Regions from separate parts of the Sporolactobacillus pectinivorans genome, predicted to be linked through region 3. Evidence: riboswitches for the same ligand, from Rfam matches in the RefSeq annotation. Region 3 holds a riboswitch; each other region holds the start of a gene.

Region 1 (4,491 bases), 200 kb from region 3:
TCATTAAGTATTGTTCAATTAATGAAAAGTGTATAACAGTTTAATTGCTTTTTCAAGCCTATGTTTCTTTTTGAACTATTCTTGAATTGGGAAATCAATGAAATTTACGGCTTTTTTTTCTAAAATATGCTCTCGAAGTTAATACAGACCTTCACAGTAAATAAAGGCATGATCATCGAATGAGGATAGGCAACCATTGGAAATCAGTACGTTGCTCAGATGATTGATCACCGTAAAATTCTGAGGAGAGGCGCTCCCAAAAATATATTAACAAGTATAAATTCGATAATTACTATGTGTATTAAAATTAATTAAGTGTAACCCATCAAAATGATAAACTCCGTAAGATGGCCCATGTTTTTCGACTTGCCAATATGGCGTCTGTAAATTTAATTAATATTAAACACATGAGAGCAATGTGAATTTAATATTGACACTCTGAGATCCGGTATCTATGATTAGTGACAACAACTTAATTTTTAAAATTCTTGTACAGAGCGGCGGAGAGGTTGGCCCAATGAAATCTGATAACTAGTATTTAGTTGTATGGTGTCAATTTCCGGAACACGGGATGTGTTCAAAAGATGAGAAGAAGCAGGAATAAGCGTTCTTATTTTTCGGGCTTGTTTTTTGTGTTGATCTCAGGAGATTTCGCTTATTTCCAACAACTTCATTTTTTAAAAATTTCAAGCAATTGCCGGTTAGACTGTTCTTATCAGGTATAGCCACGAGAGGTTTAGATAGGGGTGGAGAATCAGATGCAGACAAAATTAACCCATGCAGCATTGCAAGAAAAGATGATACACTTTCGTCATCATCTTCATGAATATCCGGAACTGGCGGATCATGAATATGCGACAACAAGGTATATTAAAGAAATTCTGCAATCATGGGGAATAAAGATATTGCCGACGACATTAAAAACAGGTGTGATTGCGGAAATCGGCAATAACGCCAAGGGACCAACTATTGCATTGCGTGCCGATATTGATGCTCTTCCGATTACTGAGCAAACCGGATTACCTTACGAGTCACGAAACAAAGGCGTGATGCATGCCTGCGGACATGACATTCATACCGCATCACTACTTGGTGCTGCTTACTTGTTAAAGCAGGAAGAACAACAGCTGAGAGGCAGTATCCGCCTGATTTTCCAATTGTCGGAAGAAGCAAACGAAGGTGCTTTGCAGGTGATTCGTGCCGGGCATCTCAAAGGTGTCGCGGCTATTATCGGTTTTCATAACGAGCCGGGGATTTCATTGGGCAAGATCGGGATACGTTCGGGTGCCTTTATGGGTGCCATTGATAAATTTAAGGTGACACTTCGTGGCAAAGGGTCACACGCGGCGCACCCGGAAGCCGGTCATGATCCAATCATCGCCTTGACCACTACAGTAAACGCACTGCAATCAATCATCAGCCGTAATCTATCTCCACTCAGCGGTGCTGTTGTGAGCGTGACCCAGCTGAATGCCGGTAATGTATGGAACGTTCTACCAGAGACAGCCGTTTTCAGCGGAACCGTTCGAACACTGGGGGCCACCGACCGCAAGATGATCCATCAACGATTTTCTGAAATTGTCACACACACAGCGGCTGCATATGGAACAACTGCTGAGATTGACTGGTACAGCGGCGATCCTTCCGTGAACAACGATAGAAGACTTTCAGAGATTGTGGCTGACGAAACCGGTAAATTTGCGACTGTATTTATCCCTGAGCCAACACTGGGCAGCGATGATTTCGCTTGCTATCAGGAGCACATCCCCGGTGTCTATGCCATTATTGGCGTTAATGGGAATGTGAGCGTTCATAATGCCCACTATACAGCAGACGATGGTGTGTTAATCTATGGTGCCCGTTACTTTGAAAGGAATGCCGTCAGAATTTTACAAAAACTGGAAAATGAGTCAGTAAGATAATGTGACTGGCAAGGATCAGGTGCCCAGACAGCCATAGACTGGCTATGAATCTGCAATTGAACGGTGAGATAGAGATTCCGAAGGAGCAAATCCTGAAGGGAGTTAGTGAGGCATCATGAAGGAACTTAAAAAGACATTCGTTTCATTTTTCAAACTGCCACTGGTTTTATCTCTGTTATTAATGCTCTTGCTCGTTTCCGCTGGTTGCGGAGCACAAAATGCAGAGGTACCGCATCAGATACATAAAGCTGCCAAGGTGAAATCTTCGAAAAAACCTATGGTGGACGTATCGACTAACTACGATTTTAAAGTGAAAATAACCCCTCCAAAAGTTGGAAACGATAAACTGGCTCTTGCTGCCTTCTATAAAGGGAAAAGAACAACAGATCTCCAGAAGGTTTCTCTGTCAATAAAAATGGTGGTTATGGATATGGGAACGACTCAAATCCAGTTTCCGGTGAAAAACCTGGGTAAAGGGACGGTGCTTGTTAAAGATACATTTCTGATGCCCGGCCGTTTTTTGATCCATATCCATGCCCTAACAGCTTCGTACAAGGTTGCTAATAAGGATATCATTGTTAACATCGACAATTAACTACGGGAGAGCATCGTGCCGCGACAATCAGAAAAGTTGTTCGCAACACATCCGCCGTCCTTCTTACTGCGGATGCGTTGTTTATTTTTCAAAGCAGTTTATCTGCGATGGCAGTGTGAAATTGAGTCGGATTCTGTTGTTACATACACCATTCAGATTACTTCCGAGACGAAGGTAATCCCCAAACGGCATTACGTATCCTGGATAAGGTAAACTACCGAACGGATCAGTCAGTGGCGAGATGGTTAATAACGAACACAAAGGACAAAACAAGTGATCTGGCAGACGAACAGACAGGAAGTGGTCCCTTTGTCAAGATAGAGAGAGCTAAGATAGGGAGTGGTGTGTAAATCTGCTCTCTATTTTATTGCCCCGCTCTGAGCAATCTTGTCCCTCGGTTTTGTCCTAAGTGCCCTTCAGAGATAGCACAGTTGGGCTTTTATAATGATAATATACACAATATCTATATTATAGAGAAGTAATGGATTTTTCAGTCAGGAATTGATATGAATGAAACTGTTGATAGTTTTGCACCTGTTTCAGAATAAGCTTCTTTTTCGAGACCCTTTTTCTTCCTTTTTACCATATCAATTTGGTTTATCTGGCTTTTGCTTCCTTACCCTGACGCGTTAGAAGGTAAAGCCAAGTTTATGAGAAGAATTTTGATTATTGCTCTTGACTTAGAGGTAACTCTAATTCTTATACTACGAAAAAGGGGATAGGTCATATGAATAAAATCAGTGATGTTTCGCAGTTGACGGGGATGTCTGCCTATACACTTCGCTACTATGAAGAAATAGGTTTACTTCCTAAAGTTAAAAAGAATTGTTCAGGTGCAAGAAATTATAGCGCCGAAGACATTGCATTTATCGAATTTATCAAAGGTTTAAAGAAAATGGGACTCTCGTTAGAAGAGATCGTCCATTTTGGAAAAGAAGGTTGTATCAGTGAGAATAGAAGTTTGACCGGGAAGGTTGAACTCAGAAGTGTATTAGAGAAACGTTCGGCAGTATTAGAAAGTCATTTACGAAAACTTGATGAAAAACGAAAAATCATTGAAAATAACAGGAAGAAAATTATCGGCCGAATGAACTTATACAAGGCAATGATAGACAAACAGCACTAATGAGGAAGGGTTAGCTTGAAGCATTCAAAGTTAAAATGGTTAGTCACTGGATCAATTTTAAATAATGCAGGCGTTAGTTTTATTTGGCCGTTAAATACTATTTACATGCACGATCACCTAGGAAAATCACTGAGTGTGGCTGGCCTTGTGCTGCTATTGAATTCAATGACAACGTTGATCGGTAATTTTTGGGGCGGACGGCTGTTTGATCGAATAGGTGGCTATAAAACGATTTTAATTGGATTGTTTACCTCGATTATTTCACTCATTGGTTTAGTTATGAATCACGGCTGGCCTCTTTACGCAGTATTTTTAATAATACTCGGTTTAGGCACAGGTATCATTGTTATATCCATTAATTCGCTTGCTTCCAGCATGTCCGGCTACGATCATCGTTATGTATTTAATTCAATTTATCTCGGACTTAACATCGGGGTGGCTGTTGGGACTTCGATTGCCGGTTTCATCGCTGATATCAATATTTCTCTTATATTTACAGCAAACCTGCTGTTATATGTAGCCTTTTTAACGATTGTTTTATTTTTTTACAAAAATATAGAGGCTGTTCATCTACAAAGTCATCCTGAAAAAACAAAGAGGGCAAAGATGGATCGTAGAAGTCATAAACAGTTCATCAACGTCTTTATCATTTGCTTTCTTTATTTCATCATATGGACCGGTTATGTGCAATGGCAAAGCAATATTTCGGTTCGTTTACCAGAATTAGATATTTCAATAAAGCAGTATAGTTTTTTATGGACAATCAATGCAGTGCTTATTATTTTAGGTCAGCCATTTATTTCACAAATTATTAAGAAAGCGGCTCATACTTACAAAGCACAAATTGA
Region 2 (4,491 bases), 1.9 Mb from region 3:
GCGACTGGCAGGTTGTGACGAGATCCTGTAGATAGCCTCCATCAGATGTCACTTCACGCAATCTGTAATAATCGGAGTATTCCGTCCCGGGTGTCAGGGCATCCAGCATCGACTGATGCAGGCAGCGGAAATCTTTCGGGTCAAGAGAGCCGCTGCGGTCGCACAGGTTATCCAGATAATCGCTGATTGTCTGGTAGGCGACGATGAATGAAATCACTTCTGTCCTTCGATCACCTGCAAGAAGGCTGTAAATCGCACCACCTTCACAGTGAAATGTTTTCGCCTTAATGCTTGCAAGTGCCTGGTTGCGCAATTCCGGATCAGGAATTTTCTCTGCCTTCTGTTTCCAGTTTTCGAGTTCGCTATGTACACCGGGAAGTACTTTTCTGGAAACTTGAACGATCAGTTTTAATGGTTCGGATGGTACGGCCATAAAATCCGTCCTCTCTTATGTCAATACGACGCTACATCCTACAAACATTCGCTGCGTCTGACTGCAGTCTGCCTGCGCCAGCCCATTCTTAAAACTGTTTCTTACCGGGCCTCTCTTTCATTATACTCATATTGTCCAAAAAAAGTTTTCATCTTCTGTTCTAACCATCCTGATCCGAGAAAAAGCGCAAAAAACCCTCCACCAATTCAATTGATGGAGGGGTACAATGTCAAAAATTCTCAATTCTGACCGGCCTGGATTCCGGAGAGGATCTGCTGCTTCAATAATTCTGCTTTATCTGTTTTTTCCCACGGCAAATCAATATCAGTGCGTCCGAAATGACCGTAAGCCGCCGTCTGGCGATAAATCGGGCGACGCAGATCCAGCATCTTGATAATGCCTGCCGGACGAAGATCAAAATTGTTCCGGATCAGATTCACCAACTGCTCTTCCGTCGCTTTTCCAGTCTCGAATGTATCCACCGAAATAGAAACCGGCTGCGCTACGCCGATCGCATAGGCGAGCTGAACTTCGCATTTATCAGCCAGACCGGCCGCGACAATATTTTTCGCAACATAACGTGCGGCGTATGATGCCGAGCGGTCCACTTTTGTCGCATCTTTCCCTGAAAAAGCACCCCCGCCGTGCCTGGCGTATCCGCCGTAAGTGTCAACGATAATTTTTCGCCCGGTCAATCCGGCATCACCCTGTGGCCCGCCAATGACGAATCGGCCTGTCGGGTTTATGAAGAATTTTGTATTTTCATCAATCAGATTTTCAGGAACTGAAGGATTAATCACATACTGATGCACATCTTTCTTGATTTGTTCCTCGGATACGTCGGGATCATGCTGCGTGGATACAACAATCGTATCAATTCTGGCCGGATGTCCCTCTTCATCATATTCAACGGTGACCTGGGTTTTTCCGTCAGGGCGGAGATAGGTCAGTTCACGATTTTTCCGGACATCGGCCAGGCGCTTCGCCAGCTTATGTGCAAGGGAAATCGGCAGCGGCATGAGTTCCGGCGTTTCATTAACGGCGAAACCGAACATCAGCCCCTGATCTCCGGCCCCGATTGCCTCAATCTGATCGTCTGTCATTTTGCCTTCGCGCGCTTCGAGTGCCTGATTAACACCTTGAGCGATATCTGCTGACTGTTCTTCGATCGAGGTCAGAATTGCACAGTTTGACGCATCAAATCCGTACTTCGCATCATTATAGCCAATCTCCTTGATTGTCTGGCGGACAACCTTTGGAATATCAACATAAGTCGATGTAGATATTTCACCAGTGACAAGAACAAGTCCAGTATTTACCGCTGTCTCACAGGCAACCCTCGCGTTGGGATCGCCCCGCAGAATTTCATCAAGGATTGCATCTGAGATCTGGTCGCAAATCTTGTCCGGATGTCCCTCTGTCACCGATTCAGAGGTAAACAGCCGTCTTGAATACTTTTTCGTCATTTCACATTCACCCAGCCTTTCGAACATTATATGAGGTTAATTAAAGATTCGTCAAACGATGATCCACTACCGGTTCGCTGACGGTTTTACTTCGGAAACGCGGCGCCCGGCTAAAGATGCGCGAATCCCGAGGCAAGTTAACGGTACCCGATCCCTCTTCTTTTTGTTTTCAAGGCATGAAAAAAGCCCAGTCCTAATAAGGATAAGGCTAACTCTCTAAATGCGCCTCTTATTATCAGAAGAACAGAAAGTTCCTCTGCAGGTTAGCACCGTGCCATATCGGCCGGTTGCCGGGTTTCATCGGGCCTGTCCCTCCGCCTACTCGGAATAAGAGCAGCCGTATTATAAATCCTATGATAAAGCAGGGATATAAAAGTGTCAACTGATAGTCAGATTCTCGGAACCTCATAAGCATTATTTAATATATTGTACTATGAGAAAAAATTCACAAAAAGTCTTCCCCTGTTAGAAAAATATAATTTCAGTGTGCTATACTTAAGTTGTCAAATGGAATTCCAAATAGGAAGGGATGTTAGTGATGAATACAACCATCTCAAAAACGCCCATCTCTGAACTGTTGAAAGCAAGGAATACGTTTGTAAATTTATCTGCGGCGACGCTTATTGAGAAAGCGTTTTCTAAAAATGAAGGCGTTTTAACGGACAAAGGATCTCTGGCTGTGACGACTGGAAAATATACCGGCCGGTCACCGCTGGACAAATTTTTTGTAAAGGATGAGACGACGACAGACAAAATTGACTGGACGCGCAATCAGGCAGTCAGTGAATCGGTATTCGAAGGCCTTTTTCAAAAAGTTGTCCACTATTTAACCGAAAGGGAGGCTCGTTTTGTCTTTAAAGGTTTTGCCGGTGCGGATACGAAACATCGTCTGCCCATACAGATTATCAATGAGTACGCCTGGCAGAATCTCTTCTGCCGCCAGCTGTTTATCTCACCGACTGCAGACGAACTGAAGAACCATCATGCAAACTTTACCGTTCTTGCGGCTCCTGGCTTTAAAGCTGATCCGGCGACAGACGGCACCCGCTCGGAAGCATTTATTATCGTATCGATCACACACCGGACCATTTTGATCGGTGGGACGGAATATGGCGGTGAAATCAAAAAGTCAATTTTCTCAGTGATGAACTATCTGTTGCCGCAGGAAGGCATTATGTCGATGCATTGCTCCGCCAATCAGGGAAAAAACGGGAATGTTGCTCTTTTCTTCGGGCTGTCCGGAACCGGCAAGACAACATTATCCAATGTGCCTGACCGCGATCTGATCGGTGACGACGAACACGGATGGTCAGCGGACGGCATATTTAACATTGAAGGCGGCTGCTATGCCAAAACCATACGTCTCTCTCCAAAAAAAGAACCGCAGATCTATGACAGCATCCAATTCGGAACTGTGCTCGAGAATGTCATCGTCTTCCCCGACCGGTGCCCGGATTACGACAACGGCTCGCTGACAGAAAATACTCGCGCGGCTTATTCACTAAATAATGTGTCAAATGCACTGATCCCAAGTGTCGGCGGACATCCGACTGCCATAATCTTTCTGACAGCCGATGCGTTCGGTGTGCTACCGCCGATCAGCCTGCTGACACCGGAACAGGCAATGTATCAGTTCCTTTCCGGCTATACAAGCAAACTGGCCGGCACTGAACGCGGCGTTACTGATCCGGAAGCAACTTTCTCAACCTGCTTCGGTGCACCGTTCATGCCCTTGCCGGCGTCAGTGTATGCAGAGTTGCTAGGGAAGCAAATCAAGGCGCACAGCGTAAGCGCTTACTTGGTTAATACCGGATGGACCGGCGGACCATACGGAACGGGGAAAAGAATGGAGCTGGCCTACACGCGGCAAATGATACAGGCTGCCCTTGACGGGACGTTCACCCATGCAGAAACAACGACGGATCCTATTTTCGGGCTCCACATCCCAAAAACATGCCCGGGCATCCCTGACAATGTACTGATGCCATGGAAAACATGGAGCAATGCGTCCGAATATGATCGCTTTGCCCGCCAGCTCGCCCGGAAGTTCAAGGACAATTTCAGACATTTTCCGGAAGCTTCCGAAGACATCCGCTCGGCAGGTCCTGTTGCCAACTGATATAGACTGTTAACAATAATCCAGCACCGCCCCCGATCACCACGGAGACGGTGCTTTATTCTGTCAGATTTTCTATTCTGTGCTGGACAAGCCGGTGCATGCGGATGGCCTCTATTGCGCTGGTCAGCACACGGTCTTTCATCAGAAAACTATACCTTTTATCCGCCTGTACTTTCTCTGGAAGCCTGCTAATAAATACAGGACCTTTTGTCTCCAGATAATTATTTTTCAGATCAATCCGGTCAATTTCAGCATAGTAGATATTCTTAACAATTTGTTCATTCCTGCTGCTCACTTCATACTGGCCGACAAGAATCAGCCTCGCCACATGTCCGCCTGTTTCCTCAAAAACTTCTCTCTTCGCGGCGTCTTCAGCCGTTTCATTCAACTCAACTTTGCCGCCCGGAAATTCAAAACCGCGCCTGGAATGCATGGTCAGCAGCCACTGCTTATGAAAATGGCAGACCACCCAC
Region 3 (4,491 bases):
GGTCCAAGTTCTGCTAAAGAGTCTAGAAAAATTGAAGATGTAACTTCATATGGAGACCAGCTCCCTTATTATAGCGGATCAAAGCCATACTTTGCATCCCCAAAAATTTCATGAGCCATCCAACGTATAGAATACAAGAACATGAAAACGACGATTGAAATCTACACAGATGTTACCCATAAAATGAAAAGAATGCCTCCCAGAAAATCATGGATATCTGAAAGGCATCATGAAAAAAGTAAAGTTATGAAACTATTGAGCATCAATGAACATTTTTGGAGACTTTTTTTACGACTCCAGGCTTCAAATGAACCAAGATCCTTGATATATCAGTTCATTTTCCCCATCATGTCCATCATTGATGACATCATCTCATCGCATTTGTGCATACAGCTCATCATTTCATCCTTGTTCATCATCTTGTCCATGTCTTTCATCATACTCATATCCATGCCGGACATTCGTTCCATCATCATATGCATGCACTTCATCTCGCACATCATCTTGTCCATTTCCATCATCATCATCATGTTCATCGGCATCATCATTGACTTGTTCATCATGTCCATCTTTTCCATAATAAAAATCCCTCCGAATTTTGTTTTTATGGAAAATGCTCCTGCATGACTGTTGATACGCTGCATGCCAGCTCTTCCACACCCTTAATTTACCATGGATTTTGAGCGCCGACAAAGCTTATTTGCCGTTTTGAAAATTGGATGGACGCCAAAAAGACGTGGGCAGTTGATCTCACGCCATTTTTCGTATTTAACTCATAAAAAAGATCTATTAAAAGCGATCAGCGGCAAAACTGTTGATGTCCACTTTTCAGCGCATCAATCTCCCGCCCAAGCTCCAGCCTTCTCTGCTTTAGGGCATAAAGCCTGTTTGTCACTTTATCCGTCGCTTCCAATGTATGACAACGCAACCGTTGATAGAGTGTCAAGATCTGGCGGTTGACCTCCATGAATTGCTGCTGGAGGTTTTTCTGATTTTCGGAATCTGAATGATCCTGGTGCAACTCAGCTAGAAGCCCCAGTATTTCATTTTGCCATTCAGTGTCATTCAATTCTCCTGCGAAACGATAAAGATCCAGATAATTATCAATTTGTGCGTATTTCGCCTGATTCAACATACTAAAAACTCCTTCTTATCTTCATTCCGGAATTAGCACGGTACTTGTAGAGCCCGTTGCTGAGTCTTCGTCGGGCCGGTCCCTCCGACTCTCTTGATAAGAATTGTCAGCCAGCTTTCAATAAAAATATGAAAAGCGACCATTTTTCTAAAGATCGAGAAAAATAATCGCTGTAGCCGTTCGACTTATTTTCCTTATCTCTCAGATTTACTCTGCTGGAATTGACACCATGCACATTTTTATGTGTTGGTTGTCGGGTTTCATCGGGCCAGTCCCTCCGCCACTCTAGATAAGTTTTATTTAATTGAATTAATTTTACCGTGCAATATGATTTTTGTCAACAGCTAGAGAATTTCATTAGCTGGAACCGGATTCCGAATGCAGATCAATACACGCTTTCTTGTATACGCCAATCATTCGTTTCGCGTAGGGGACAAGAATCCTGCCCTGTTCGGAAAGAGCGACCCCCCTGCCGCTCCGGATGAAGAGATCGGCACCCAGTTCCCTTTCAAGGGCCTGAATCCGTGATGAAATCGATGGCTGCGACAGAAAAAGCTTCTCCGAAGCCACGCGATAGCTTTGATACTTAACCACAGCCAGAAAAGCATCCAGTTGATCGATCGTCATGTGATCACTTTCCTTCATTCCTGATCGCATCCGAAATATCTGATCAACACACATGGGGCCGAGTGTTAATTAAATAAACCGGGTGATTTGGAAAAAGGATGCTATCTGTTTGAAAAAATAGAAGTCAAGCTACCGCCCCCTTACTAAAGAGAGAACTTCCTGACTCATTTCCCATTCTTATCTTCCAGATTGCATCTGCCGGAATTGACACCATACCCCTTTGCAGGGACTGGTTGTCGGGCTTCACAGGGCCGGTCCCTCCACCACTCTTGATAAGAATACCTCTGTTATATTGAGTTTATGAAAATTGGAATGAAAAGTCAATCATTATTCCAACTAATTTTATATGTTTTATGTAATTATAATAAAATGTTGCCGATTTGTTGAATTTCAAAATCATTAATCGCTCAATTTAAATGTATAAAAAGCCTGCACAGATATGACTCATGCAGGCTAAAAAATTATATATCAAATTGAGCTTCACTCATCCTGTCTTCCCTTTTTCATTGCTTTTATCGCCCGTAAAATATTTTCCGGCAATTTTTCAGATGCAGCTTGATTATTTGCTTTCTGAATCGACTCATAAATTTCACTCCGATGAACATCGATTTCCCGTGGAGCGTTTATGCCCAGTTTTATTTGATCTCCATCAATCGCGACAATTCTGACTTCAATCTGATCGCCAATATGGATCGATTCACCAAGTTTGCGTGTCAAAATAAGCATTAGATCACTCCCTTTTCATTTTCTCTCTTTGAACCAACGGCTCAGTGAGTGAATAGGAGGAATGATCCTGTATGTATTGTTTGCCGAGTTTCTTAGAAATATTAATAATAACCGGTGCCTTAAGGTTAGCGGTTGATTTTGTAAAAGGATTCTGGACATTGACAATGACCCAAACTGAGACATCTTTTTCAGATTCTATTGACAGTTGACTGACAAAAGTATCCGCCAGATCCACACTGTACTGACTGAAAAAAAAGAACGGCGACGTTACAATAAAAGCAGCATTCATTTCATCAATAGATTGAAGAACTGAAAAAGCTTCGCCAAAGGGCTGAAGAATAAATCGTTTATTCTCTTCGAATCCTGGAAGCCCGGCAGGAAACGAAAAAATTTCCGATTCATTAATTTCCTGTTCGCCGTAATACTTTGTTTGAATTTTCATGCGCTGTTTCTATCCTTTCCTGACTATGAGCGTCCGCTGCCCGGGCCCCATTAAATAATAACATTCCGGTGAAAAAAACTTTTTCACGGTGCCCATTTCAGCTGCACTGCTTGTACTTATTGCAGAAAGTTAACCAAAGATTGCTGAATAATCCGGGCTCCGACAGAAAGTGAAGCATTAAATACATTCTGTTGTTGATTCAAATTAACAATCGCAGTCGGATAATCAACATCCTCATTATTCGCCATGATCTGCGTTGCAGTCGTCTGCTGGGTGCCGAGCCAGTTGCTGATCATCGTCATTCGGTCCTCTCTCGCACCAAGATCCGCCTGCGCATTAGTCACCGAATCCAAAGCCGAATCGATTTTACTTGTAAAGCCGCTGATATCGACTGACGTCGAAGAAGAGCTGTTTAGAGCGTTCTTCAGATCGTTCAGATCCTGAAACATTGTCGATGTAAAGACTTGATTTGGAGCTACATTGATCGGCATCTTGACACCATCGTTGACATTAATAGTTAGGTTTGGATTGTTCAGCGCTGTGCTGTTGACGGTTACTGCCCCTGTAGAAGGATCCTGAGTCAAAAGCGGGTTCGCTGTATCACTTCCACTGAAAATATACTGTCCGCCAACTTGTGTATTTCCAAGAGTCACCAGCTGCTGAGTCAGCTGATCAACTTGCTGCGCCGCATCTGCACGCTGACCTGAAGTATAGGTATCATTGCTCGCTTCCGTCACCAGATCACGAACGTTCTGAAGAATCGAATCGACCTGATTAAGTGTGCTATCCGAACTGTTCATCCAGTTCTGGGCCGTTGACACGTTTGTCTGATATTGTTGAATATGATTGACATCGGTCCGGTAAGAGACGCCCATCATGGCAACAACCGGATCCTGAGAGGGAAGAGTAATCTTCTTGCCGCTCGAAAGCTGGTTCTGCAAATCTGCGATTTTCCCGTAGCCATTAGAAATGTTCTGTAAAATATTATTGGTCACCATTCCCTGAGTTACGCGCATAAGTTACGCCCCCATCTTATTAATCAGCGTATCAAGCATGGTATCTAAAGTCGTAACCACTTTAGCTGCCGCACTGTACGTATTCTGATACTGGATTAAATTAGTCATTTCTTCATCCATCGATACCCCGCTGATCGACGACTGACGGTTTTGAGCCGCCTGAAGCAGTGCATTTGTGTTGGAAGTGAACTGGCTCGCAGATTGAGCGTTAACACCAATCTGCCCCACCAGCCCCTCAAGATAATTCAGCAACGTGGTTGGCTTACTTGACGCGCCATCGACCGGATAAGTATTTACAGCAATAACATCGGCCATGGCCTGAGCACCTGAATTGTCACCGCTTGGTGACCCGTTCGCATTGGATACAACATCACTGCCTGTTAATGCACTGTTCACGTTAATATTTGAGGCAGTTAACGTTCCAGAAGCATCTCCGAGAAAAAAGGTGCCTTTTGCAGTATTATATCCCGCCGTGCTTTCATAAGCCGTGTTAAATTGCGCCGCCAGCGTGCTTGCCATATTATTCAGGCTTTGGAAAACCTCAG
Region 4 (4,491 bases), 230 kb from region 3:
TGTCAGCGTTAATATTTTCAGTTGGGCAAGCCTTCAACCGGATGAGGAAACCTATGATTTCGGTACTTTGGATAAAATCATGAACATGCTGGCCGCGAATGCTATTCGTGCTGATCTAGCAACGGCGACAGCCGCACCCCCGGCCTGGCTGGCACGCAAGTATCCGCAGTCGCTTCCGGTTTCGATTGACGGAACACGGCTTCTGCCGGGATCACGCCAGCATTACTGCCCGAACAGCACGGATTATCAAAGATTGGCGGCGGCTCTTGCTGAACAGCTTGCATTTCGCTATCGGAATCATCCGGCACTGACCATGTGGCATGTCAATAATGAATACGGCTGCCATGTTTCCGAGTGTTACTGCGAAACGTGCAAAGCTAAATTTCAAGTATGGCTGAAGAAAAAGTATGGTGCGATCGCAAAATTAAATAAAAGCTGGTCGACGGATTTCTGGAGTCAGCGATATTACGCATGGGAAGAAATCAACCTTCCAGGGAAAATGCCGGCGCAGCACAATCCGAATCAGCAGGTGGACTATAAACGTTTTATGAATGATTCCATTCTGGATTTATTTAAAATGGAACGGGATATCATCAAAAACTATACACCGCGGATTCCGGTGATGACCAATCTGATGGGGCTGCATAAGCCAATCAACGGTTTTATGTGGGCTAAGAAGATGGATCTAGTCACATGGGACGCTTATCCGGATCCCTTCCAGCATGTCCCTTATGAATACTTTATGGCACATGATTTGACACGGAGCCTGAAGAAACAACCTTTTTTGTTAATGGAGCAGGCGCCCGGTGCGGTCAATTGGCGGGAACAAAATGCTGTAAAAACACCCGGGCAGATGCGCTTGTGGAGTTATGAGGCGGTGGCTCACGGAGCGGATGGCATCATGTTCTTTCAGTGGCGGGCATCACAGGGAGGAGCGGAGAAGTTTCACAGCGGAATGGTTCCCCACTCCAATGATGAAGACAGCCGCAGTTTCCGGGAAGTGGCTGCGCTTGGACAGGAATTGAAAAAGTGCCGCGAGCTGGTTGGCACAACATTCAAGGCGGAAGTTGCGATTGTTTTTGATTGGGAAAACTGGTGGGCTTTGGAGCAAAGTTCAAAACCATCGAATCTCGTCCGGTATGCCTCCGAACTGGGCACCTATTACCGTACTCTTCGCGAACTGAACATTAGTGCTGATTTTGTCCCTTTCGAAGAAGATTTAACACCTTATCGTGTTGTACTGGCGCCGGCCAGTTATCAGGTGCCGCAATCTTTTACTGAAAAAGTGAAAGCATATGTCCGGCATGGAGGAATCTTTCTGACCAACTTCTTCAGCGGGATTGTCGATCTTTCCGACCGGGTCTATCTCGGCGGTTATCCCGGGGCATACCGAGAGCTGCTCGGCATCTACGTTGAGGAATTCGCACCAATGAAGAAAGGACAGGTTCACCAAATCGCAACGCCATGGGGAGATTCATCGATCCGGATCTGGGAAGAGTACATTCAACTGCGAGGAGCTGGCGCACTGGCGACATTCAAAAACGGTTATCTCACAGGTATGCCTGCAGTCACCAGCCATGCCTACGGAAAGGGACAGGCCTATTATGTCGGCACTCATCCCGATACAGTCTATCTGAAACATCTGCTTATCGGCATCATGGAAAGAACTCAAGTTTTCCCGCCACTGAGCGTGCCTGAAGATGTGGAAGTAACGGTGCGTGAAAGCCACAATATAAAATACTATTTTATTCTCAACCATTCCGATACTGAAAAAATGTTCGCCATTGATCCGATCTTTGTTGATCTTTTAACCGGACGTGAGGAAAGTAGACTAATCAAACTGGCACCGAGGGATGTTAAGATTCTGAGGGCAGAAAAAGAGAAAATCAGTTATGAAAAAACAGATTGAACGGGATTTAAATATCAGCTGTTATTTGATACTGTCAAAATACAAATTAATTCTATCAAATAAATAGGTTTTAATGATTGACAGCGTCAGTCTTACCCTTTATAGTAGTTACATCAACTCAATTGAATATAATTCTTATCTAGAGCGGCGGAGGGACTGGCCCAGTGAAGCCCGACAACCAGCACATGGTGCACGGTGTTAATTCCAGGAACACGATGGTGTTCAAAAGATGAGAGGGACGGATAACAACAGGCCTTTTTATCTTTGCGGCTTGTTTTTTTTGCCGCTGAAAAAAGCGTAGGCAGAGGACATAGAGATATCAATCATCTGCCTGCGCCGCCATTGCATTCTAGAGAGACTATATTTCAGAGGGGAAATTGTGTTAACAGCGGGGGGAAGTTGATTTTGAAGAAATCTTTGGTTGTCCTTTTGGCTCTTATTTTTATATTAACGTTAAGCGCATGCGGGTCAAACAATACAGCATCAAACAATAGTAAAAACGGAGGGTCGTTAACGGTTGCCGTACCCGGTGATCCACTTGTTCTGAACCCTAATTACGCCAGCGACCGAGTAACCCTGACGATTCAACAGGCGCTCTATTCGCCCCTGTTTTACATCAACGGGAGAAACGTTACACCGGCATTGGCGGATAAGCTGACCGCCTCAAAGGATCAACTGAAATATACGCTGATTCTGAAGAAAAATCTGAAATGGAGTGACGGTACGCCCCTCACGGCAGATGATATTGTCTTCACGCTGAATTCGATCCTTGACACGAAACAGAACAGTGATCTCCGCGGGAACTTTGTCTTTAACAACGAACCTGTAAAAGTTGCGGCGATCAACAAAAATACGGTTGTCTTCACCTTACCCACGGTGGCACCGGCTTTTCCGCTAAGTCTGGAACAGCTTTATCCAATTCCGCAGCACGTGTTTAAAAACGAAGGCGATCTCCAGAAGAGTACGAAGAATAATCATCCGGTCGGTTCCGGCCCTTTCCGGTTTGTTACCTATAAATCCGGCCAATATGTAGAAACGCAGCGGAATAACTATTATTTCGGCGGGAAAGCACATCTTGATAAAGTTATTTTCCAGATTACAAAAGATCAAAATGCAGCCAACCTTGCACTTGAAAATGGAAGTATTCAATTGAAAGCCATTCAGCCGGCTGATGTAAAGAATGTGACTAGCAGGGGAAATACAGAAGTTATTTCATATCCTGAATATCGCTTGAACTATGCAGTCTTCAATGAGAATGTGCCGGCATTTAAAAACAAAACATTCCGCCAGGCATTGTCCTATGCGCTTAACCGTGAGGACGTTATCAAATCTGCATATGGGTCGAGCAAGTACGGCGTGCCTGCCTCATCGATCTTTACTTCCGATGTAAAATTCCAGGATACGAACGTCCAAGCTTATCCTTATAATCTGACAAAAGCGAGACAACTTTTGGGTAAGAGCAAAGTGGATACGAAGCAACCGCTTTCTATTATTTACCTGAATAATAATCCGGCTCAGGAAAGCATTGCCCTTTATTTCCAGCAACAGTTTAAAAAAATCGGCTTGAATCTTCAGCTGAAACCAACAGATCCTACGGCACTGAATAATATTACTCTTGACCGGAACAGCAAGGCTTACGGCATTTTGTTAAACGGTTATATCATGGGGCCGGAAGCCGATGTGTATAAAGTACTTTATCAGTCGGATTCACCTTATAATTACGCCAACTATCACAATTCCAAATTGGATAAGCTCTGGAACGCGGCCGCTGTTGAGACCAATCAGACCAAACGCGCAGCTTATTATGATCAGATTCAGAAACAAATCGCAGATGATGCGGTCATCTATCCAATCTCTTACGATGATGCGATACTCGCTATAAATAAAAAATTTGGTGGCATACAGGCAGCAAAACCGCAACCGGTAACTATTTTCAGAGATCTGTCAAAACTCTATCTGAAATAATAATGAAATACAGTTTATGAGATGGATTAGAGACTTGGTGGAAACACCAAGTCTGTTTTTTGGAGGGAATAACGATTGAGCAAAATGATAGCAAGGCGTGTACTTCAAATCGTTCCAATGCTGTTCGTAATTTCCATTATTTCTTTTGCTCTGGCTAAGCTCGCTCCCGGTGATCCGGTAAAAATGTATGTGACACCTAACATGCATCCGGAAGATGTCGAACGGATCCGGAGAAGCCTAGGGCTCAATCTGCCCATTTATGAGCAGTATATCCGCTGGCTGATTCAGGTCTTACATGGGAATCTGGGTTACTCTCTTCAAAACAGCCAGCCTGTTCTGGGGCAGATTCTTCAGAGACTTCCGGCAACGATCGGCTTAATGGGATCATCACTCGTGCTGACTCTGATTTTTGCTGTCCCGCTTGGGTTGGTGGCGGCGAAATATGCTGATACCTGGCTGGATCAGGTACTGAATTTGCTTTCATACATCAGCATCTCTATTCCTGTTTTCTGGTTCGGTATCATCCTGATTGATTTTTTTTCCGTCCAGCTGAACTGGCTGCCTTCTCTCGGTATGAGGACGATCGGCGTCAACAGTTTTCCCGACCTGGTGCAGCA

Evidence for each region. A riboswitch is a leader RNA that binds a small molecule or an ion and turns the genes downstream of it on or off. The one in region 3 is predicted to bind S-adenosylmethionine.
Region 1: linked by a shared signal. The riboswitch ahead of COP04_RS07130 (amidohydrolase) and the one ahead of COP04_RS06125 (hypothetical protein) in region 3 are both predicted to bind S-adenosylmethionine.
Region 2: linked by a shared signal. The riboswitch ahead of metK (methionine adenosyltransferase) and the one ahead of COP04_RS06125 (hypothetical protein) in region 3 are both predicted to bind S-adenosylmethionine.
Region 4: linked by a shared signal. The riboswitch ahead of COP04_RS05125 (ABC transporter substrate-binding protein) and the one ahead of COP04_RS06125 (hypothetical protein) in region 3 are both predicted to bind S-adenosylmethionine.

The regions. Positions count from the first base shown of each region.
Region 1 covers NZ_NXGA01000001.1:1,477,133-1,481,623, forward strand. Annotated here, with positions in the region: SAM riboswitch class I at 486-591, shown strand; gene COP04_RS07130 (amidohydrolase) at 759-1,922, shown strand; gene COP04_RS07135 (hypothetical protein) at 2,038-2,517, shown strand; gene COP04_RS07140 (MerR family transcriptional regulator) at 3,245-3,643, shown strand; gene COP04_RS07145 (MDR family MFS transporter) at 3,659-4,491, shown strand, end outside.
Region 2 covers NZ_NXGA01000001.1:3,214,602-3,219,092, forward strand. Annotated here, with positions in the region: gene COP04_RS15770 (tetraprenyl-beta-curcumene synthase family protein) at 1-433, opposite strand, end outside; gene metK (methionine adenosyltransferase) at 673-1,899, opposite strand; SAM riboswitch class I at 2,126-2,233, opposite strand; gene pckA (phosphoenolpyruvate carboxykinase (ATP)) at 2,438-4,018, shown strand; gene ytkD (RNA deprotection pyrophosphohydrolase) at 4,074-4,491, opposite strand, start outside.
Region 3 covers NZ_NXGA01000001.1:1,278,942-1,283,432, reverse strand. Annotated here, with positions in the region: gene COP04_RS06130 (hypothetical protein) at 330-578, opposite strand; gene COP04_RS06125 (hypothetical protein) at 800-1,135, opposite strand; SAM riboswitch class I at 1,148-1,238, opposite strand; SAM riboswitch class I at 1,327-1,431, opposite strand; gene COP04_RS06120 (helix-turn-helix domain-containing protein) at 1,493-1,780, opposite strand; SAM riboswitch class I at 1,937-2,041, opposite strand; gene csrA (carbon storage regulator CsrA) at 2,243-2,488, opposite strand; gene fliW (flagellar assembly protein FliW) at 2,493-2,930, opposite strand; gene flgL (flagellar hook-associated protein FlgL) at 3,047-3,946, opposite strand; gene flgK (flagellar hook-associated protein FlgK) at 3,950-4,491, opposite strand, start outside.
Region 4 covers NZ_NXGA01000001.1:1,045,339-1,049,829, forward strand. Annotated here, with positions in the region: gene COP04_RS05120 (beta-galactosidase) at 1-1,909, shown strand, start outside; SAM riboswitch class I at 2,042-2,145, shown strand; gene COP04_RS05125 (ABC transporter substrate-binding protein) at 2,315-3,874, shown strand; gene COP04_RS05130 (ABC transporter permease) at 3,950-4,491, shown strand, end outside.